Regions from separate parts of the Paenibacillus sp. MZ03-122A genome, predicted to be linked through region 1. Evidence: riboswitches for the same ligand, from Rfam matches in the RefSeq annotation. Region 1 holds a riboswitch; each other region holds the start of a gene.
What was found. Region 1 has a riboswitch for cyclic di-AMP ahead of NLX74_RS15395 (TrkH family potassium uptake protein). Riboswitches for the same ligand answer to the same signal wherever they lie in the genome.

Region 1 (7,854 bases):
GTGACAAAAAAGCAGACGCCGGTATTGTCGGGTCTGCCATTCATGAAGCCGGACTGCGTTGCATTCCGCTATTTGATGATCATTTGGAGCTCGTTGTTCCCATTGGACATGAATTAACCGTCAAGACAGGAACGGCCTCGATGAAAGATCTGCAAGGATTGCCGATGATTATTTTCTCCAAAGGAACCTGGTACCGCAGTCTGACGGATGACTTGTTCCAGCGCAGCGGCATCATGCCGGATATCCGTATGGAAATCGACTCCTTCGAGGCAATTGTACGCTTGCTTCCAACCTGTAAGGCTTCTGCCTTGCTGCCCAAATCCTATTTGCGTAGCGAACTATTACGGGATAATGGACTCACTGCATTGTACTTGCCCGATTTGAAGGAGACACGCCGAACGACCTCCCTCATTTACTCGGAGACGACCGATCTCGGTCCGACAGCACGACGCTGGATTAGCGAGACACGTGCGTCGTTTGCAGGCTACCGTATGGTGTAGAGGGTTTAATCCTCTTCATTAACATTAACAACCTCATCCTCAAAGCGACCGATATTGTTATTCGAGCCGATGATGACCATGATATCGTCTGCTTTTAGCCGATCCATAGCCGTCGGTGCGATCAGGATACCGTTCGCTGTATGAAGCGCCACGACGCTACAACCAAAGCGGGTACGGGCATTTAGCTCTGCTAGCGTTTTGCCATTCAGACATGCAGGTACATTGAGTTCCACAATACTGTATTCCTTAGACAACTCCAAATAATCGAGCAAATTAGGCGTGACTAGCTGGTGAGCCACCCGGATACCCATATCCCGTTCTGGATAAATAATCCGGTCCACACCGAGCTTTTCTAACGCACGCCCGTGCAGCACAGATATGGCTTTGGCTACAACTTTTTTCACACCCAGCTCCTTCAGCAAAATGGCGGTGAGGATGCTTACCTGAATGTCATCACCAATAGCAACAATGCCACAATCGAAATTACGGATGCCCAGTGATCGCAACGAGTCTTCATCGGTAGCGTCCGCCACGACAGTATGTGTCAACATCTCACTCATACTGTCCACAACATCCTCATTCCGGTCAATGCCTAGCACCTCGCACCCCATATCCACCAATTGCAAAGCCAGGCTTGAGCCAAACCGCCCCAAGCCAATAACTACAAACTGCTGCGTTTTCATATCTACTCGAAAACTCCTTATCCTATAATCATTTTGCCTTCCGGATGACGATATAATTCTTTACCCTTTTTCGGCCCCAGTGCATAAGCTAGCGTGAGTGGCCCCAGTCTACCTGCAAACATCGTCAGGGTAATCACCAGCTTGCCTATGACTGTTAAATCAGGTGTAAGCCCCATCGACAGCCCCACCGTACCAAACGCAGACACCGTCTCAAACAAGATCATCAGAAAATGATGATCTTCGGTTGCCGACAAAATCATGGTCACCCCGATCACGAACAGCAACCCCAGCAGTGTGATGGTCAAAGCCTTGTAAATTCGTCCCTGCGCAAGTCGGTACTTGAACAGTACAATATCTTCCCGCCCCCGCAGCATCGAAATCACTGCTCCAATGAGCAGGGCGAATGTTGTGGTCTTAATCCCGCCTCCAGTAGAGCCAGGGGAAGCCCCAATAAACATGAGTATGATGATAAAAAACTGCGTAGCCTGCCGCAAGCCTGCGATGTCCAGTGTATTGGCACCTGCGGTACGGGGAGTAACGGACTGGAATAAAGATCCCAGTAGCTTACCACCCCAATCAAGCGAGCCAAGAGTCTTTGGATTCGTAAACTCAAATACAAAAATCACGAGCGTGCCGACTACAATCATAGCGCCCGTCATGCTGAGTACCACCTTGGTATGCAAGGACAGTCTCTTGCGCTTGCGATATTCTGCCAGGTCTGACATCACTACAAAACCAATGCCGCCAGAAATAATTAGAAACATTGCGGTAAAATTAACAATCGGATCATATACATAACCTGTCAAGCTGCGAAATTCACCGAATAAATCAAAACCAGCATTGTTAAACATGGAGATGGCATGCCAGATTCCAAAATAAATCGCCCTGCCTACGGGCATATCAAAGGACCAGCGAACCGAGAATATCGTAGCGCATACGCCTTCAATAACCAGTGAGTACAGTAATACCTTACGGATTAATCCGACAATTCCCTCTACAGAAGTCTGATTCATCGCTTCCTGCAAAATGAGACGCTCCCGCAAGGAAATCCGACGCTTGAACACCAGTGCAATCAAGGTAGCCATGGTCATAAAGCCAAGACCGCCGATCTGGATCAGCGCAACGATGACAACTTGACCAAAAGTGGTAAAAAAGAGGCCGGTATCCTTTACGACAAGCCCGGTTACACAGGTCGCAGAGGCGGCAGTAAACAAAGCGTCTATAAACGCAAGTGGCTTTCCTGTTGTATTGGAAATCGGCAGCATTAACAATAAACTACCTATTAGAATGATAATGGCAAAGCCCGCAACGAATATCTGCGGTGGAGAAAGCCGAAGCCAGCTTGCATTGGGATTCATCTATTCATCACTTCTCTCCTAATCCTTAAAACTATAAATCAGTGATTTAATACGGTGTAAGCTCGCTACGCGTTCCATTTGATCTTTCGATCGTCGTTGCCCCTGAATTTTTTGATTTTTCCAAACCTTAGTTAACTATAATTAGCATTCCCTGAATACAGGAAGAATGCATGTCAAGCACTACTCGGCCCCCTGTGCTATTGGCGGGCAGTAGCGAAGGGGGCAGAATTGTTCTGAAGAAGCGAAGCGTTTGCCTTTATCTCCGGATTTTAACCATTAAAGGGGGTATACAATTAAAAAATCCGGGGATAACAGCAATCGGAAGAATAATCTGCACCCGCAGCGGTCTAACCAATCCAAACACTTTTATACGCACAAAAAAAGACACCGGAAAACCGAGTGCCTGACTTGGTTCCTGCTCATAGCCTACGAGGTTAGCTGACGGATTCGGGCAGCACAGTATGCCCTATTTACACTTCCGATCCAGCAGGATCGGTTGTAAAATTCACCCCAGTAACATGGTTCCCCCGTTTTCCCATAGAAATTCGGCTCAACTGTATATCATTACCTATGTATTTCATAGGCATTGCCTCAAGATTATAATCCTTCTATATCCAGATCACAAAACCGATTTCGCCGAAAAAACGTGAAATTGGCTTTATTTTGCGAATGGGCATCGTTTAATCGCAGCTTATCTAATTTTATTGGAACTTTAAAGTGCTTTCACTCTATTTTCATGAATATCGCTGGTCTGTTGGCGGGAACCTGTGCAGTATGATATCTTTAATGGATGTTCTTATTTACAGATTAAGGAGGAAACTCATGAATCCTATCGGGAAACCGGTCGTGCTCACGGCCAACTTCAAAAAATTAGGCTTGCTGGGCGGGATTGGCCTGATTTGCTTTTTTATCTTTCAATTGCTTATTCCCTCGCTTAGCAATCCGAGTCCAGAATCAGTAATGAACGCAAAGGTCATCAGCAAACAAGAAGCGGTCATACACGCATTGGACTTCGCCCGCTCCGAGCTGGGCTATACTGAATCACAGCCTGAGGAGCCTGTCGTGACCTATCAGGCCGAAACAGATTTGTACGGTTATTTATCTAGAGAAAAACTGCTTCAGCAGTACGACCGTACATGGAAAAAAAGTTACCCTTACGAAACCTTTCGGGTCGATCTGCCTGAATCCTCAGCGAAAAGCAAACTGCAAATTCATGTGGATCTATCCACTGGGAAGGTCGTTAGCTTTAAACGGATCACCTCCAGCACCAATTACACACAGGCTGATATTTCTACGGATGAACAAGCACGTAACAGGCTTGTACGTGTGGCTGAGGACGGCATGACGCTCGAAGCCAAGGAGCAGGCGGCCGCAGTATGGGTCAAGCGCTTTGGCTTTAAGCCGTCGGATTTGAAGCTTGCAACCACTGAACAAGAAGGCGGATTAAAGTATACCGTAGACGATAAAAAAATCGGCGCCTCGGTACTTACACTGGCTTTTACTTTTGAAGACGGTGATGTTCGCTCCTTCACCCAAAGCTTTTCGGCCCCGTCGTCCTATACCGATTATATCGAAAAGCAAACATTTTGGGCGAATTTGATGACCTATGCGGGTTATGCCCTATTTAGCTTTGTACTGGGTGTACTTGCCATTGTGTATGCGTCACTCACCCGACGACATACTTCATTTGTACGCGGCATTGTTCTATCCGTTGTATACTTTATTGCTAGTATAGCTGGGACCATGAACATGCTGCCTTTATTGCAAGCAGAAGCAGGCGGTAAGGGCATCCTTATATTTCTTATGGTTTTCCAGATTGGTGTTACCTTTTTCATGGCTGTAGCGCTCTACTTCTCCTTGGTCGGCGGTGACGGGCTTATGCGTCAGGTTGGACTGAATGCATGGCCGCGTGCGAAAGAGCCGGGCTACGGGCTGTATGTGCTTCGCAGTATGTATGTTGGCTACTTGTGGGCCTTTATTTTGCTCGGGGTACAATCCATTTTGTTCTTTATACTGGAGCGCACATTTAATACATTCTCCACCACAGATGCCACGCAATCCCCTTACAATATGGCTTATCCATGGCTACTGCCGATTATGGCCTGGATGGCAGGTATTGGAGAAGAGACTGTCTACCGTCTATTTGGTATTCCGATGGTCAAAAAAATAGTGAAAAACACTTTTGTTGCGTGTCTGATCACCACGCTGATTTGGGCACTGGGACATACACTTTATCCGATCTATCCGGTGATCTCCAGACCTATTGAGCTGACTTTTCTTGGTTTGCTGTTCAGTTTTGTGTTTCTGCGTTACGGCTTTATTGCCGCCATGTTCAGCCACGTTATTTTTGACAGCATTTTAATGGGACTTAGTGTGATGAGTCTGGGAGACACTGTGAATGTGAGCGCTGGTCTATTCTGGATCTTACTTCCAGCCATCGTGGGTTACATCATTTATTGGTTTAGTCCTAAAAAGCCAAATCGAATTATGTTTGAACCTATAAAAAAAGAGGAGCCGTATTCTACGACTCCTCCTCCCGAAGGGCAGCTATAATCTGACGCGCAAGCTTATCCCCAATAGAGAGAGGCCGGAAGTCTTCGACACTGGCCTCTCTTATTTTTTTGAGCGATCCAAAATGCTTAAGCAGTAACTTACGCCGTTTCTCGCCAATGCCTGGAATGGAGTCCAGCCGTGAAGTTACCATAGATTTGCCGCGTTGCTCGCGGTGGAACGTAATAGCAAAACGGTGAACCTCGTCCTGAATCCGTTGCAGTAGATAAAATTCTTCGCTATTGCGTGCAAGTGTCACGGCCTCAGAGGACTCTCCCACTAATAGTTGGGAAGTTCTATGTTTGGCATCCTTCACCAGTCCACACACAGGAATGAACAAACCCAGCTCATTTTGCAATACATCGGTCGCCGCCTTAATTTGTCCACGTCCACCATCGACAACGATCAAGTCGGGACGTTCCAAATTTTCCTTAAGCACACGTTCATATCTACGTCGGATAACCTCACGCATTGTTTCATAATCATCGGGTCCCTGCACAGAACGGATTTTATATTTTCGATACTCCTTCTTGGCAGGCTTGCCATCAATAAACACGATCATGGCGGAGACTGGATCGGAACCCTGGATATTGGAGTTATCAAACGCCTCCACCCGGTGCAAGCTATCCAGTCCAATGGCACGTCCGAGATTGCTTGCAGCTTTGGATGTCCGTTCCTCATCCCGCTCGATCAGCTTAAACTTCTCATCCAAAGCAACACGTGCATTTTCCGTCGCCATGCCTGTCATTTGCTTTTTCAGTCCACGCTGCGGTACAAGTACCTTTACATCCAACCATTCAGCCAGAGCGAGAGCCGCCGTACTCGGGTCCTCCAGTCCACCGGATAGTTGGGTTTCTGTTTCCTTTACTCCGGTATCTTGGTCACCAACTTGGTCTTGATTTGTTGCTGCTGCATAAGTTGCCCGTTCTTCAGCCACTAGCAATGAGTCAGCAGAAGACTCTGTCTCCGTTTGTATCGCTTTCTCATCTGTCTGTCCGGTAGCATCGGTTGTAGCTGCACTGTGGAGTACAGTTTCTGCCGCAACCGGTTGATCGACATTGACCTGCTCGGCCTGCATCAGCTTAGGAGAATCTGGCAGCAATATTTCTTGCGGCACTGCCGGGTTGTCACTATAATATTGCGTCACATAGGACATAAAATCACTGTAAGCTTCACCGTAGAAAGGAAAAGTCGACATATGGCGCTCGATCATTTTACCTTTACGGACATATAGGATTTGTACACACATCCAGCCCTTATCTACTGAAAAACCGAATACATCTCGATCCTTTGCATCCGATGTGGTGATTTTCTGCTTTTCCATCATCGCGTCGATGCTGATAATCTGATCTCTCAGCTCCTTGGCCCGCTCAAAGTACAATTCCTCTGCGGCCTCCTGCATTTTACGCTGAAGATCCTTTTTAATTTCCTCATGTCCCCCGCTTAAAAAGGAACCAATCTCCTGGCCAATCTGGTCATACGTTTCCTTCTCGACCTCTTTCACACAAGGCCCCAAACATTGATGCATGTGATAATACAGACACACTTCCTTGGGCATTACACCACACTTACGTAACGGATACATACGATCCAGCAGCTTCTTCGTCTGATGTGCCGCGTAGGAATTGGGGTACGGTCCAAAATATTTTGCTTTATCTTTCAGAACGCGACGGGTCACCTCCAGCTTGGGGTGTGCCTCGTTCGTAATTTTCAAATACGGAAAGGTTTTATCATCCTTCAACAGCACGTTATAACGTGGCTGGTACTTTTTAATCAGGTTGCACTCCAATATGAGCGCCTCCATATTACTGCCTGTAACGATATATTCAAAATCACGGATATCGGAAACCAGTCGCTGCGTCTTGCCGTTATGGCTACCTGTAAAATAGGAACGGACCCGGTTTTTCAACACTTTGGCCTTGCCGACATAAATAATGGTGCCTTCGCTATTCTTCATCAGGTAACAGCCTGATGCATCCGGCAGTAACGCTAATTTATGCCGGATGTTCTCCAGCGCCTTCTCCTGATTCTGCAAGTCCTCCGCATAAGGTTTCATTCGCCCGGTTCCTCCTTCCATTCTTAATGATTACTCAACTAACTATTTATAATATATAGGAATAATACACAAAAACGCCCCCGGTATTTACAACCGGAGGCATTGACCTTTCATGGCCGCTCCACCAAGCCCCCGCGGGAGCATGGGTCACATGCGATGATTATTGGTGTTTAGTAAGCATGCTTTTCAGCGCTTCTTTGGAGTTCAGACCTACCACTTTATCGACAGGCTGTCCGTCTTTGAAGACGATCAGGGTAGGAATACTCATCACGCCAAAACGGGAAGCAGACTCTGGATTTTCATCCACGTTCACCTTCGCGATTTTGACGCTGTCGCCAACTTCTGTGGACAGATCCTCCAGAATAGGAGCGATCATTTTGCAAGGACCGCACCATGGCGCCCAAAAATCAACCAAAACGGTTCCTGTGCCTTCGACTTCTGCGTTGAAGGATTGATCGGACACGTTAACAATTGCCATTGTATGTTCCTCCTTTATAGAAAAGTCAAGATTATTATAACCTGTAATGTCTGTTTCGACACCTTTTAATTATATCACAATAGTCTTTTAATTGTAAGATATCAAAATAGCAGACGGAAAAACGCTTAGCCCCGCTGATTTTTTCCCTTTACGGTAATGACATCTACAAAAGGACGAATCCGGTCCATCAAGCGTTGTCCCTTGTACATTTCCTCTCCGTCCTTACTCG
Region 2 (7,854 bases), on a different contig from region 1:
CTTTTAAGTGCTGCCTTATCCTCACTTCCGAGATCATCCAGCATGAAACGACGCTTGAGCGCGTAATCCATACGGTTGACGTGATCGGCGAGGATTTTCCAGCCGCGTTTGGCTTCGTCGTCAATCAGCATCTCGCAGGCGGTGGCACCGCCGTACATACGTCCTTCGGGCGTACGATCCACGGCTACCCATACGAGCCATACTTGGCGTCCGTTCGATACATCCTCTTTATTCGTAGAGAACTTGATACCACGTTCTACTTTACTTTTGGCATGCATGGCACCGATATCAATTTTCGCCTCTCCTCGGTCAATGATGACCGGGGACATGCTGTTCAGGTCGATTGAGCCTGCGCCGAAACCCTTATGTTTACTCTTGCCACTGACAATGTTCAGTGCAATCTGTTTTTTGCCGTCCGGCTGATTTTCACTCATGTGTCACTAGACCTCCATTTTCCGTCTTCACACTCATTCTACACTATAAATATTTTAACTAATAATCTCCTGAAAGCAAACATATACATGCTGTAGATGCTTGTCAACGGGAGGTATCCATTGTATGACCCCAGCACGCACTAAAATCGTTTTATTGTCTACACTAGCCCTCGGTCTCCTCGCAGGGACGTTATGGTTTGCCTGGCAGCCCCAACCGCAATCCGACCCGCAGTCCATAGGCCAACCACTATACGGCTCCCTGTCTGAGTCTGCGCTTGCCCCAAATATGGGCAAGCCTCTAGGGGCAAACATCCTGCCTGACCTGCCCAAGAACCCTCCACAGCCCGCTACAGAAATCCTCAGCAAGAGGGTGGTAGAGTACCACATTGATGTGTCTCTGGAAAAAGGACAGGTTTTGCGAGGCACTGAGACACTGACCTGGAAGCATCCGGGCAAGAAAACCGTGAATGATCTGTATCTTCATCTATACCCGAATGCCTTCTCTTCCATGGAAACTACCTTTATGAAGGAATCCGGTGGAAAGCTGCGCGGAGACACCATGCCCAAAGACGGCTTTGGCTCCATGACGCTGACTGAACTAAAAACAGAAGACGGTTTATCTCTCATGCACCGCATCCAATATGTGCAGCCAGATGACGGTAACGCAGGCGACCGTTCGCTCGTGAAGGTGCGTCTACCCAAGCCGGTACGAGGTGGCGAAGAAATCACATTATATATGAAGTTTGAGGTAAAACTGCCCGCCATCTTCGCTCGTATGGGTGCGACAGATGATTTTGTAATGGCAGGGCAATGGTTCCCGAAGCTCAGCGTCTACGAGACTGAAGGACAGCGTGGACGCGCCGAGGAGGGCTGGAACCTCCACCAGTATCATGGTAACTCCGAGTTTTATGCCGATTTTGGAATTTACAGCGTACGGATTCGGGTGCCTGAAACTCATATCGTAGCAGCGACCGGATTTCCCACCCGTGGTGCCGTCCGACAGAACGGCCAAAAAATATATCAATTTTATGCCGATGATGTACACGATTTTGCCTGGTCCGCTTCACCCAACTTTGTAACCGTAGAAGAACCCTTTTCTTCTGCTGAAGTCCCTGGTGTCAAAATCAAGCTCTACCTTGACCCGTCGCACAAGGAGCTCAAAGGGCGCTATATGAGCGCAGCGAAGGCCGCCCTTTCGTACTACAGCAAATGGTACGGGCCTTATCCATATTCCACCCTATCCATCGTGGTTCCACCCAAATCAGGCAATGGAGCCGGCGGTATGGAGTATCCGACACTCATCACGGCCGCTGCTGCGGGTAATCTGAATCCTGGCTATAGTCTGGAACGGACATTAGTTCATGAGATTGGACATCAATATTTCTACGGAATGGTAGCCAATAATGAATTTGAGGAGCCGTGGCTGGATGAAGGCTTCACCTCCTATGCAGAGGAGCGGCTTATGGAGCAAGAATATGGGCTTACCCCCAACCTGCCATTACAATCGGGACAGGTAGCTTCCCCACAGCCGCTAAACCGTGAGTCATGGAAGTATGGCTCAGCTGCTGAGTATGCGCAAAATGCCTACTCTCGAGGCAAGCTGGTACTACGGGGCATTGAACGTCAGGTGGGTATGAAAAAAATGGATCGCATTATGCGGACCTACGTCCAGACGTACCGATTTAAGCATCCGTCCTCAATGGATTTTCAACGTATCGTGGAGAGAGTCACCGGACGCTCATGGAGCCACTATTTTGAACAGTATGTATATGACGGCCAGATGGCGGACTTTTCAGTGGATCACATCACAAACCACAAGCTGGAGAATGGATATGAAGCAGTCGTGACGGTCAGCAAAAAAGGGGCGGATTATCCCAAGATCCCTGTCCAATTTACCTTCAAGGATGGTACCACGATATTCAAGGCTTGGGACGGCGCGGGCAAAAGCACAACTTTTCGGATCAAAAGTACTTCTCCCGTTTCCTATGTAACCCTTGATCCCCTATATACCATTGCACTGGAGAACAAGCATATTAACAATAGCCTAAAGGCCGAATTGGACGAAAAGCAACAAACCCGTTGGAGTGTTAGTGTAACCAAGCTGTTGGAGACACTGCTTGGAAGTCTGTCATGGTGAGGTGTCTATAGATGCGGACTGTTATAAAAGAGGGCTGGGCGCTGGTGCGCATACGATTCTATATCGTTATCATTTTATTTCTGTATCGACTACTGTGGGGGGTGTTTCTCTATCGGCTGGTGCAGTCTGCCGTTATCCCGCTATTGCTCCGTTATCCTGATCAGGGTCAAAACGAACTGGGACAGACCTTATTTTGGATGGAGAGTCAGATTGCTCTGATGGACAGCCGGGAAGTACATGTGTATTTGTGGATACTACTAGGGGCGACTGTACTACGCATACTGATCACTCCCTTCATTAGAGCCGGAATATATCAAAGTCTGCATACCGATGCGACTGAACCGCAAAGCCTGTCCTTTTTCAAGGGTATGAAACGCCATGGCATGTCGTCGCTGTTGTATTACACCATCGAGTTGGGACTGCTGCTGCTTCCCGCCTTTTGGGTAGTACCGAGACTCTACCCTATTGTAGCAGGAGCACTTCAATCTTCCTCTTATCTGCTGCATTTATTGCCCTATGTCATTGGATGGATGGCATACGGATGGTTCATTCGGCAGTGCATCCTGTATATGCAACTGGGTACTGTCGGTGGTCACGCCATACTATCGTCCCTGCTCGCCTTCTTTCGCCAGCTCCTCCCAGCTGTCGGTATATCCCTTTTGCTCGGTGCTTGTGTGCTGCTGGTCTTCGGTCTATTTGGCACCGTGGCGATGATTTGGACTGGCATGCTGGCGCTCATTCTCCAGCAATCGTATCATTTTGTTACTAGTCTGGTCAGGCTGTGGCATATCAGTTCGCAGTACAGACTATGGCATACCGATATCTCTAGTAGAAGCTAAGCCCTGCCTTTATGTTTTTTACTTCATTTCCGTCTGTCGAAAAACATGATTCATACCCGCGCAAACGACACATAACTGAATACTGTTAACAAGATCTGTTCCTGGGACATTAGGAGCAGATTTTTTTTGTAACTTTTTGCAATGAAACATTTGCCAAAGCCAGCCGTCTTTGTTACAATAATCGCAGTGAACTGATAGTAACAACTTTGTAATCTTTATTGTAACCTTTATCTCAAAAATAACGTTATTGTGAATACTGCTCTCCAAGGTGCACATCTTAAGTTAAGCCTAATTCCTGGCACCTAGGAAGCGGGGGAACCAGTTTGGGTGAATTGATCTCGCAACAGAGTGGTCATAGGGGAACCTTCTACCGAATCCTTAAGCTAACCTCGCAGGCATTGGAAGGGGTATATTTTTTTTGAAGAAGAAGCTAACGATCGCAGCTATGGGTCTTGCCATTGCCTTTACATCTTTTACATTCGGTGGCGGCAGTGCATATGCAGACTCTAAGATGGACCAGGTCATCCAAGATGCCAAAGGAACGAACTACAGAAGCGGAGGCACTACACTCGAGGGATTCGATTGCTCCGGCTTCACAATGTACGTATACAACAAACTGGGAATTAAACTTCCGCATCAATCTGGATCACAATTCAAAATGGGATCTTCTGTATCCCGAGATGAAATGAGACCTGGGGACCTGGTGTTCTTCAACACCACAGGAAGAGGCATTTCCCATGTAGGTATCTTCGTAGGTGAAGGGAAATTTGCCCACTCCTCGACTTCACGTGGTGTAGTAGTTAGCTCACTGAACGAAAATTATTACGCTAACCGCTATGTTGGTGCAAAAAGAATTATGAGCACAGACGCTTACCATTCTGTAGCTTCAGACATTCCTGATGACGATAACGTAGAATAACTAACGCACAGCAAGCTAACCCTAGCCGCAATTTGATTCTGGCCGGAATCGAATTGCGGTTTTTTATGTCCACAACATCAGCAATTATTATCTTTACTGACGAACTGAGACCTCAAAAGGTTTCAATTGTAGCGAACATCGTCGGTTTTACCGTCACCGCTGGGGGAGCATATGAGCAGTAATTCCTTCTTATTGAATGTATACCCGACTTAGGTATGAAATAAACACGCTTGCCATTCCTCTGCAACTTGTCTACAATCTGTTGTTAATGATTGAAGTACCTGTGTAAAAGGAGGATGGAACACATGCCGGCCTCAATATCCAACTATCGGATCGTACCGATGGACGAGCATCAAGCGGCTGCAATCTGTGAGTGGCAATATGATCCACCTTATAACATATACGGTTGGCTCCCCTGGGAACAAATGAAGGCGCTTGAAGTCGAATTTGGAAGTCCCACGCTTCGCCAAGAGCAATATGTTGCCGTACTGGATAAAGAGAACAAACTGACGGGATTTGCTCAATATTTTCCTATGATCGGTGTGACCCGGCTAGGTCTTGGAATGCATCCTGACAGATGCGGACATGGCAAAGGCTCTGATTTTGTCCGTGCCATTGCAGAGGAAGCTCAACGACGCAACCCGAAGAATGAAATTGATCTAGAGGTGCTCACTTGGAATGGGCGCGCTATCCGGGCCTACAAGGCGGCTGGATTTGAGCTTACAGATACCTATGAACGCCAGACTCCTGATGGCAAAAAACCATTTTATTGTATGGTATATCGTCCCGAGCACCCAACCCAGATTCTATGATAAAAGCGCCTTCGGCATACAACCACGATGTTGTATAGCGAAGGCGCTTCTATCATCATACGACAGATCATTACAAGCTCAATGACTGCTGCGCATTTTTTCAAAAGCTTCATTATATTGTTGGGCTTCCTTAATATCCACGGCCATAATACCGCCGTCGTCCCAAGAGGTCAAACGCAGAGTCACGGTCTTATAATCAATCGTAATAAATGGATGATGATTGAATGCTTCAGATATAGCGGCAACTTCATCCACAAATGCAATCCCTTTCATAAAACTGGAAAAATTATATTTTCGGACGATCCAACGTCCTTCCTCCAGTTCCCAGCCCTCCAGTTTCTCCAGATGTGCTTCAATCTCTTCTTGTGTAAAAGGCATGTTACGAACTCCTCCCCGTTTATACGGAAGCCTTTCGACCGCTTAAATACGGCCAAAACTACGATATATTGGTGTACATATTACCACGGCCCCGTTGATAAATCCATAAGACGGACCTCAAATCAAAGGGACTGACGTCAGCTCCTCGTCCCCAATAAGTACATAGATGCGATGCTGCTCCGGCTCATAGATCACAACGCCACTCCCTACAGTGATTGTGGGCTCTGTACCCAGTGCATAAAATAAGTCTTCTGCCAAAGCTTCATTGACTTCCTGACGTCCCGCCGGATCCAGCCTGTCCCAATCTTCTGCTTCCATCTCAAAAAATTCATAGCTATCTGGGATGCGCCCCACAGCCTCTGTCAAATCGTTCAAAATTTGTTCATACTCACGCCCATGCTTTACTCCCATGCCATTTCCTCCAATGGTTCCGCCATTCAATACATAATCACCTTATTATACCGGAAATTCGCACTTAACAAAAAAGAGAGTTTTGTCGATAAATACTATAATCCGTCTTGTAATGACGCGCTTGGGGCAAGGACGACCCCGGCGGCATGAAAGGATTCAAAATCTATTCTCATGGATGAGGTGTATCATGCAAATTTCAACCATTATCGGACTTGTGCTCGGGATTGTGTCACTGGTCGTCGGGATGATCTTAAAAGGCGCTCCGGTCGTCAATTTGGTCAATAATCCCGCTGCTTACATGATTATTTTCGTCGGAACGGCAGCGAGTATATTTATGGCCTTCCCGATGGCAGAAATCAAACGGATTCCGAAGCTGTTCAAGGTTATTTTCACCGAACAAAAACTGTTAGACCGCAAAGAGCTCATCGGTACGTTTACCGAGTGGGCATCCATTACCCGTCGTGAAGGTCTGCTCGCCTTGGAATCCAAGGTAGAAGAAATCGACGATCCCTTTATGCGTGGCGGCATGCGAATGATTATTGACGGCAATGATCAGGAATTCGTACGGGACGTTCTGATGGAGGATATCAATGCTACCGAGGATCGACATCGCTCTGGCGCACTGATCTTCTCCCAAGCCGGTATGTACGCTCCAACGCTCGGGGTACTCGGTGCGGTTGTAGGTCTGATCGCAGCTCTGGCTGACCTTAGTGACATGGAAAAGCTCTCTCATGCCATTGCAGCAGCCTTCATTGCGACGTTGCTCGGTATTTTTACAGGTTATGTTCTATGGCATCCGATGTCCAACAAGCTGAAACGGTTATCCAAAAAAGAAGTGGAGCTTAAATTAATGATGGTCGAAGGTCTGCTTTCCATTCAATCGGGGATATCGACAATTGCCATCAGTCAGAAACTGACGATCTTCCTGACTCCGACCGAACGGGCTACATTGACCCAGAAGGATGGCGATTCCAGTGAGTAAAAAGAGACATGAACCGCATGAAGAGCATGCTGACGAAAGCTGGCTGTTGCCATATTCCGACTTAATGACCCTTCTGTTGGCTCTTTTCATTGTCTTATTCGGTATGAGCTCGCTCGACGCCAAAAAATTTGAAACTATGGCTCAATCCCTGAGTTCAGCTTTTAGTGGGGGCACTGGCGTGCTGGATCACTCGGCCGCGAATCCGTCGTCACAATCCATGGATATGGGCAAAAATAAAGAACAAGTATCACAACCCTTAAAATCGAAAGCTACTTCTACCTCTGAACTGCAAAAACAGCTTGCCCAGCGGGAAGAAGAAGATTTAAAAAAGCTTAAAAAACAGATGGATCAATATATTCAAAATAACGGCCTGTCACCTCTGCTGAATACCAAGCTGAACCAATCCCAGCTGATGATCACCATTAGTGATAATGCCCTGTTTTCATCCGGGCAAGCCGAAGTAAAACCGGGAGCGAGAAAGCTGGCCAAGTCTATTTCTAGTATGCTCCAGCAGTTCCCTGGCTATGATGTTATCGTATCGGGTCATACGGATAATGTACCGATCTCCAACAGCCAGTTCCCGTCCAACTTTGATTTGAGCGCCCAGCGCTCTCTGAATTTCTTGCGTATCTTGTTGCTCAATCCAGATCTCGATCCAACCAAGTTTGTATCCATCGGTTATGGCGAGTATCGTCCATTGGCAAGCAATCAAGATGGCCAAGGACGCTCCAAAAACCGTCGTGTTGAAATATCTGTTCTCCGCAAATATCAGAACGGGACACAAGTCATCAGTCCTACCTCAAGCTCGAATGAAGGTTGATTATGCATATGTTATATGAACAAAGGCACCGCCGCATTTTTATGCAGCTGGTGCCTCTTTGTTTAGTGCTTCCTATAATCTGGACTTGTCAGATACGAGGATCATACGCTGTAGGCTATACA
Region 3 (7,854 bases), on a different contig from region 1:
AATGTTTTTGCGCGTATTCACGAAATGGAAACCCAAATGGGACAGTTGCATAGCGATCTGGGTGAATTGAAACTGGCAGTAAAAGAGCTGCTGGAGGAAAATCAACGACTAACGATTGAAAACGAACAGGTGCGCAAGATGCTCAAACGTGAAACCTCTGGAGAAGAAAAGACGGCAAACAAGCCGAAGCTTCCTCCTCCGATCGTCATTAAGGATGAAGGGCAAACGGGTGAGGTCGTGGGCGAAGGCTACGACAATCTAGCGAGGCTGTATCATGAAGGATTTCATATATGCAACGTGTATTACGGACATTTGCGAACGGAAGGCGATTGCCTCTTCTGTCTGTCATTTTTGAATAAATAAAAACAAGCCGTAGGAGGAAGATGCCTACGGCTTTTTTGTAAGGAAGTATGAGTGAAAAGCGATTTTGGTTATAAAAGATGGGAGAGCATTATGTACGAAAATGAAAAGAAGTCGGAACGAATTGATGATCTGCTTTCACATAATTTGCGTATAATCCAAAGTGATGAAGTATTCAGCTTCTCGATGGACGCGGTCTTGCTGGCACGTTTTGCCGGTATTCCACAGCGTGGGAAGATTCTGGATCTGTGTACTGGCAATGGGGTTGTCCCGCTGTTGCTAACGACACGAACAAAGGCGTCTATTGAAGGAATTGAGATTCAACCACGCTTGGCAGATATGGCTAGACGGAGTGTCAGCTTGAATGGATTAGAAGCAGCAATTCAGATTCGGGAAGGGGACCTACGTGAGCTGGTTCACATCACGGGACATGGTGTTTATGATGCGATTACCGTGAATCCCCCCTATATGCCGCTAAATGGTAGCGATATCAAGCTGAATCCTCACCAGGCAATTGCCCGTCATGAAGTGAACTGCACACTCGAAGAAGTCATTCAGGCATCCACCCGGCTTGTCCGTAATGGGGGAAAGGTATCTATGGTTCATCGCCCGCAGCGGCTGGGTGAGATTATAACCTTGATGCGTAAACATAGTTTGGAACCCAAACGAATACGTTTTGTTCACCCACGAGTTCATATGGAAGCCAATATGGTCCTGGTTGAAGCATTACGTGACGGCAAACCGGAGGTTCGTTTGTTGCCTCCGCTCATTGTATATCAGGAAAATGGGAATTATACTCAGGAAATAAGAGATATCTATGGAGAAGTAAGCAAGGGGGATTCTGTGTGAAAGCAGCTGTACAAAAAAGCTTTAGTACCAGCGAAGAAGAACGGGGAAAGTTGTATCTTGTTGCGACACCTATTGGAAATCTGGACGATATGACCTTTAGGGCGATTAACACCTTAAAATCATGTAGTATTATCGCTGCTGAAGATACACGGCAGACACGCAAACTGCTCACTCATTTCGAAATTACACCGGATATGCTCTTCAGTTATCATGAACATAATAAGGCTGCTAGTGGGCCTGAACTGATACGTTATATAATAGAAGGAAAAAATTTGGCACTGGTTAGCGATGCAGGTCTACCAGCCATTTCTGACCCTGGTTCGGATCTGGTCAAACTGGCACTGGAAGCGGAAATTAGCGTCATTCCTATCCCAGGAGCAAATGCGGCACTATCGGCTTTAATTGCCTCAGGACTGGATACAGAAAGGTTCACCTTCGCTGGCTTTCCACCACGGGAGAAAAAGGACCTAGAGAAGCTGTTGCTATCGTTTCAGGTATCTCACGGCACAATTATTTTTTATGAATCGCCTCATCGTATTGTGAAGACATTGATGGTGTTGAAGGAAACATTAGGTTCACGCAAAGTGGTGCTTGCGCGTGAGCTGACCAAGCTGCATGAGGAATGGGTGCGGGGAACCGTGGAGCAATGCCTTGCTAAACTAGAGGAGAATCCGCCGATTGGTGAATATTGCCTGGTGGTTGAAGGGAAAGACGAAGAGGAAGAGGAACAGGAACGTCAGGCATGGTGGCAGTCTTTATCTTTGGAGTCCCACGTCGCACATTATGAGGCAGAGGGACTCACACGCAAGGATGCAATGAAGCGTACAGCCACAGATCGTTCAATCTCCAAGAGAGATGTTTATAACGCACTCTTATGAATATCTGCCTAAACAAAAAAGGGCCTTCCAACGGTTGGGTTCAAACCGTGGAAGGCAACAAGGAGTATATATGAAAAAGGTTAGAATTAACAATATCTGATAAGTCTATTATATACTAAAATTCTCAGTTTGTCACAGGTGTTGGGATTTCAGAAATGCAATCTTGGCAAACAATTTTTCCTTTGAAGTAAATTACGTTCTCAGCATTGCCGCAGAAGATACAAGCTGGCTCGTATTTTTTAAGCATGATGCGTTCGCCATCAACATAAATTTCCAAAGCGTCTTTCTCTCCGATTCCCAGGGTACGGCGCAATTCGATTGGAATAACAACACGTCCGAGCTCGTCAACTTTTCTTACAATACCAGTGGATTTCATCATAATAAATCAGGCTCCTCTCGCCGTTTAAAATAATATAAGTGTCATGATTCGACAAAATTTTCTCTTTTCTGATATTTACTATACCAACGATTCCCAAAACAGTCAACCTTAAAAATGTAGTAACAGTCTGATTATGCAAAAGTATTTAGATTAAAGAGCTTTACTTGTGTGTATTGCCTTATCTTATTGATGATTTATTCAGTTTGTCGATTTGGAAATGTCGAAAAACTATAATTCGACATATTACGACAAAGAATGTCGAATGAGGGAAACCATTTAGGATTTTATTGTATTTTAATCCATTATTCCGAATATTAAAGGAGCTGATATCTTGCACCAGCCACTCAGTGAAGAAAAAGTTTTTAAAGACCCGGTACATAATTACATCCATGTTCAGGATACTGTGATATGGCGGTTGATCAACACGCCGGAGTTCCAACGTTTACGGCGCATACGGCAGTTAGGCACGTCGTATCTTACGTTTCATGGAGCGGAGCATAGCCGGTTTTCACACTCATTGGGCGTATATGAGATTACGAGAAGTATTATTTCTCAATTTGAACGTGGAGATTTCCCGGATTGGCCGAAGGAGGAAAGGCTGGTTGCTCTGTGTGCAGCTCTATTGCATGATGTGGGGCATGGCCCATTTTCTCATTCAATTGAGGAAGCCTTTCATATGAACCATGAGGATTGGACATGCCGCATTGTACTGGGAGACACGAAGATCAACGCCGTGCTACGGCAAGTCGACGAGAAGCTTCCACAAAAGGTGGCTGCGGTTATAGCCAAAACGTATGATAAACCGATTGTTGTCAACCTGGTAACCAGTCCGCTAGATGCCGATCGTATGGATTATTTGTTGCGGGATGCTCACTCGACAGGCGTCAACTACGGCACGATTGATTTGGATCGTATTTTACGACTGCTGCGTCCTCATAATGGGAGAATTGTTGTGAAGGAATCAGGTATGCATGCAGTAGAAGATTATTTAATGTCACGCTACCAGATGTATTGGCAAATTTATTTTCATCCTGTAACACGCAGCTCGGAAATCCTTTTACGTAAAATTTTTAAGCGAGCAAAGGAATTGTTTAAAAACGGATATGAGTTTGGCTTTCTGCTGGACCCGTTGCCGGATCTGTTGAAAGGAGATCTTACAGTAGAGCAATATCTGATGCTCGACGAGTCATTAATCCAGACCGTATTTAGCCAGTGGAAACGAGAAAAGGACGAGATTTTAAGTGATTTGAGCAGCCGGTTTATGGACCGTAGATTGTATAAATATGTAGAGATTGAAAATATGGATACAGATACCATTGACAGTATTCGAGAAGCTTTGAAAGAGGCTGGTTTGCACCCTGAATATGATTTTGAAATTGATTTTCCGACAGATCTTCCTTATGATGTGTTTCGGCAGGGTGGCTCGACGGACAACCAGATTTTACTGCTTGGACGTCAGGGCGAGGTGAGTGAAATATCCGAAGTTTCGGAAATTGTGCGCTCAATAAGTGGTATTCACCGAGGAAAATATCATATGTATTTTCCCCAGAATAAATTGAACGCGGTAAAAGACAGGTTACCTGCCAAAATAAGGAATTATTTTGTCAAAGAATAGACAACTATATAGAAATGTAAGTAAAAAAAGGAGATGTAAACCTTGGATTTATTCGACACCCATACTCACTTGGATGCGCCACAATTTGACGAAGATCGTGAAGAAGTTATAGCACGTGCTGTCGAATCAGGAGTAACGCGGATGATCAATATCGGATTTAATCGTGAGACCATTCCATCCACCATGGAATTGGCCGAGACGTACGATTTTATTTATGCAGCAGTTGGATGGCATCCGCAGGATGCGATTACAATGCAGGAGGGCGATCTAGAATGGATTGCATCGTTATGCAGTCATAAGAAGGTTGTAGCCATCGGGGAGATCGGTCTGGATTATTATTGGGATACATCACCGAAGGATGTGCAGCATCGGGTGTTTCGAAACCAAATTGGTCTGGCTCGTGAGCTCAAGATGCCCATTGTTATTCATAACCGGGATGCACATGAAGATATTGTTAAGATTTTGCGCGAGGAAAAAGCGAGTGAGATTGGTGGAGTCATGCACTCTTTTTCGGGTAGCTGGGAGACAGCCAAAATGGTGCTGGATATGGGATTTCACCTTTCCTTCGGTGGTCCAATAACGTTCAAAAATGCCAAGCAGCCAAAAGAGGTGCTCGCACAGGTGCCGCTGGACCGTCTGCTCATTGAAACTGATGCTCCCTATCTGACACCTCATCCGTATCGTGGGAAGCGAAATGAGTCTGCACATGTGAGACTGGTAGCAGAGGCTGCAGCCCAAATCAAAGGGATTACAGTGGAGGAATTAGTGTCAATAACGACCCGAAATGCCCTGGAACGATTTGACATTCAATGAAAAAGTGAAGAAATCGATCAAAATAAAGAGATAGACGAAGCTAATCATGAATTTGTTGCAGGAAACTCGAGAATATTACAATATTTTAACCGAATATTTTAAAAAATGTACTTGAAACCTGCTTTACAACATGCATAGAAACAGGATATCATCTTTTCAGTGAATTGTTGTTTGAATGTAAACATCAACAAGTCATTTCATGAACCAGTCTCGCTGAGTCCCTTTTACAGGGAACGGGGGAACCGATATGGCTTACAGTACGTCCGGCGTATGTGCAAGAAGGGAACGTCTCTTCCGCCAGCCGGCTCGACCTAAATTCTTTTCCCGGATGGGATTGAACAGGTGGAGGAGCCGTATTTCGATTTCTTTCTGGGTCTTCGGGGTGAATGTGAAGGCGACCGCCATGAGCGGTTGACCCAAGCTAGGGCGACTCTCTACGTCCGAACCCGACAGCTAACCCCGTAAGCGTAACAAGAGAGAAGCCATCTCGTGCATGAGTTTTCCCGCATATTCACACATGCCGGAAGCCACGAAAGAGCTCTCTAGTCTCTTTCTCTGGCTTTTTTTGTTGTGAATAAAAGAAAATCTGTCATCATACTGTGGTTAAACAGGGGAGGACAGCATGCCGCGAAGACGGGTACATGGTGCAGGACAGTCGTAGTTTGGGCTTGTCTTGTAGAAAATCTGTTATAGTCACGTCAAATCTCAACTATGTCTTACTCCAGACGGCGGGCTATGTAAGGAGGACGGAGGAAATGGGCATTTTCCAAAAAAAGGATACCCATGAGTCACGCTCATCCAGCATGTCTTACGTATTGCGTTGGAAGCAAGAGAATGTGCGCCAGGCTGCTTTGGTTGCTATTTTTCTAATCGCGCTAACGATTATGATTTCAATTCTGATGTACACGCAATCTAAAAAACAAGTCTTTTTTGTCATCGATGGCAAGGCGTCTGCGGTAGAAACCCGGGAATCCATGCTTCAAGATTTGCTGAGCGAGCATTCCATTTCACTTCAGCCGCATGATACAGTTTCCATGCCGCTAAATGGAGCAATACAGGATGGCGATCGCGTAGTCATTAAACGTGCCAATCAAGTCAGAGTATCTTCAGGCAATGAGACGAAAAAGCTGTACACAACAGAAAATACAGTAGAAGGTGCCATTCGTACCTCGGGCTATAAATTATCATCAACGGATAAAGTTTATCCTGCGTTGGATGCCTCTGTTTCGTCTAACATGGACATAAAAATCGTCCGTGTGAAGAAACAGCAGGTCGAACAGAAAAAACAGGTGCCTTATCAGGTCATCAAAACGGCCGATCCGAGTCTTTATAAAGGCGATAATCGGGTCATTCAAAGCGGCAAATCGGGTGTGGTCGTCCAGCACGTTCAAAAGGTATATCATGATGGAAAGTTGGTATCCAAACAGCTGGTTAACAAGGAAGTTGCACAGAACCGGGTGGATAAGGTCATTGCGGTAGGAACGAAGAAAAAACCGGTCGTTCTTGCTGCTTCCGTCGGTCCCAATGATGCGGTTAAGGCAACGACGGTTAGTTCGGGCAGTGCTGTCCGTAAAGCAGGCGTAAATTTTAAATATAGCAAAGTTTTACAAAACGTCTCCATGACGGCGTATTCCTCACAGGAGCCAGGTATCGGTACACGTACTGCATCCGGCGCACGTGTCACGGAAGGACGCACCATCGCGGTCGATCCGAGTATAATTCCAATCGGCTGGTGGGTGTATATCGAAGGGGTGGGCTTCCGTCGTGCGGAGGATACCGGTGGCGCGATTAAAGGCCACAAAATCGATGTGTATTATGAGAGTTTGAGCCGAGCCAACCAATTTGGTCGTAAGCACGGTAAAACCGTATATGTTATCGGACCGGTAAAGCCTGAAATCAACTAAAACAGGTTGTGTATGTTGAGGGCAATGCGATAGTATTAACAACATAGTTATGCCATGCTAAGAAGAGGATATCCTCTTCTTATTTTGTTTTCAAAAGCAGGGAAAGATAAATATAGCTTGCTGTGTAGCAGTGGAGGGAAACACAAATGATCAAGGAAGTGATCGTGGTAGAGGGCCGGGATGATACGGTGGCCATTCGCCGCGCTGTTGAAGCGGATACGATAGAAACTGGCGGCTCCGCCATTAATAAAATGACGCTGCGTAAAATTGCATTGGCGCAGGAGCGGCGGGGGGTCATTATTTTAACCGATCCCGATCATGCAGGGGAGCGCATCCGTAAGATTATCGCTTCCAAGGTACCCGGCTGCAAGCAGGCCTTTATACCCGAGGCAGAAGCGACGCGTAAAGGAGATATTGGCGTGGAGAATGCCTCACCAGATGCGATCAGACACGCTCTTGCACGGGTTCATACGACAGTGGAAGGCGCCGACCCGCTGATTGAGTGGGCGGACCTGATTGATGCTGGACTCATCACCCATCCCAATGCTGCTGCACGCCGTATGGCCTTAGGGAATGTGCTGGGTATTGGTTATTGTAACGGAAAGCAGCTACATAAACGGCTGTCTGTATTTCAGATCAGCCGCGAGGAATTTGCCGGGGCACTGGCACAAATTGAAAGTGAAGGATTGTGATGTCCGTATGGCAGGGATTCAAGATATAGCAACACCGCGGCGTACGAAGGAAATTATTCAACGGCACGGTTTTTCGTTCAAAAAGAGTTTGGGACAAAATTTCCTGATTGATCAAAATATTCTCAATAAGATTGTAAATGCTGCCGGATTGGATGAGACGAAGGGTGCACTTGAGATCGGTCCTGGGATTGGCGCTTTGACCGAGAAGCTGGCGCAATCGGCTAAGGCAGTTACCGCTGTCGAGATTGACCAGCGGCTGCTGCCAATTCTCGAAGAGGTGTTGGCCCCTTACGAGCATGTGAAGGTACGTCATGGAGACGTGCTGAAGCTGGATTTACGTGAGGTGTTCGCAGCCGATTTTGCA

Region 2: linked by a shared signal. The riboswitch ahead of NLX74_RS25120 (C40 family peptidase) and the one ahead of NLX74_RS15395 (TrkH family potassium uptake protein) in region 1 are both predicted to bind cyclic di-AMP.
Region 3: linked by a shared signal. The riboswitch ahead of NLX74_RS23065 (resuscitation-promoting factor) and the one ahead of NLX74_RS15395 (TrkH family potassium uptake protein) in region 1 are both predicted to bind cyclic di-AMP.

What each region holds. Positions count from the first base shown of each region.
Region 1 covers NZ_JANAVI010000006.1:239,464-247,317, forward strand. Annotated here, with positions in the region: gene NLX74_RS15385 (LysR family transcriptional regulator) at 1-500, shown strand, start outside; gene NLX74_RS15390 (potassium channel family protein) at 506-1,183, opposite strand; gene NLX74_RS15395 (TrkH family potassium uptake protein) at 1,201-2,541, opposite strand; cyclic di-AMP (ydaO/yuaA leader) riboswitch at 2,950-3,102, opposite strand; gene NLX74_RS15400 (type II CAAX endopeptidase family protein) at 3,364-5,094, shown strand; gene uvrC (excinuclease ABC subunit UvrC) at 5,063-7,147, opposite strand; gene trxA (thioredoxin) at 7,308-7,625, opposite strand; gene dnaI (primosomal protein DnaI) at 7,751-7,854, opposite strand, start outside.
Region 2 covers NZ_JANAVI010000026.1:16,329-24,182, reverse strand. Annotated here, with positions in the region: gene NLX74_RS25135 (YwhD family protein) at 1-434, opposite strand, end outside; gene NLX74_RS25130 (M1 family metallopeptidase) at 559-2,571, shown strand; gene NLX74_RS25125 (hypothetical protein) at 2,583-3,410, shown strand; cyclic di-AMP (ydaO/yuaA leader) riboswitch at 3,686-3,823, shown strand; gene NLX74_RS25120 (C40 family peptidase) at 3,829-4,329, shown strand; gene NLX74_RS25115 (GNAT family N-acetyltransferase) at 4,635-5,141, shown strand; gene NLX74_RS25110 (4a-hydroxytetrahydrobiopterin dehydratase) at 5,220-5,519, opposite strand; gene NLX74_RS25105 (hypothetical protein) at 5,637-5,930, opposite strand; gene motA (flagellar motor stator protein MotA) at 6,118-6,912, shown strand; gene motB (flagellar motor protein MotB) at 6,905-7,732, shown strand.
Region 3 covers NZ_JANAVI010000017.1:80,206-88,059, reverse strand. Annotated here, with positions in the region: gene yabA (DNA replication initiation control protein YabA) at 1-363, shown strand, start outside; gene NLX74_RS23090 (tRNA1(Val) (adenine(37)-N6)-methyltransferase) at 454-1,209, shown strand; gene rsmI (16S rRNA (cytidine(1402)-2'-O)-methyltransferase) at 1,206-2,087, shown strand; gene NLX74_RS23080 (AbrB/MazE/SpoVT family DNA-binding domain-containing protein) at 2,212-2,466, opposite strand; gene NLX74_RS23075 (HD domain-containing protein) at 2,798-4,081, shown strand; gene NLX74_RS23070 (TatD family hydrolase) at 4,124-4,894, shown strand; cyclic di-AMP (ydaO/yuaA leader) riboswitch at 5,096-5,378, shown strand; gene NLX74_RS23065 (resuscitation-promoting factor) at 5,650-6,798, shown strand; gene rnmV (ribonuclease M5) at 6,945-7,490, shown strand; gene rsmA (16S rRNA (adenine(1518)-N(6)/adenine(1519)-N(6))-dimethyltransferase RsmA) at 7,498-7,854, shown strand, end outside.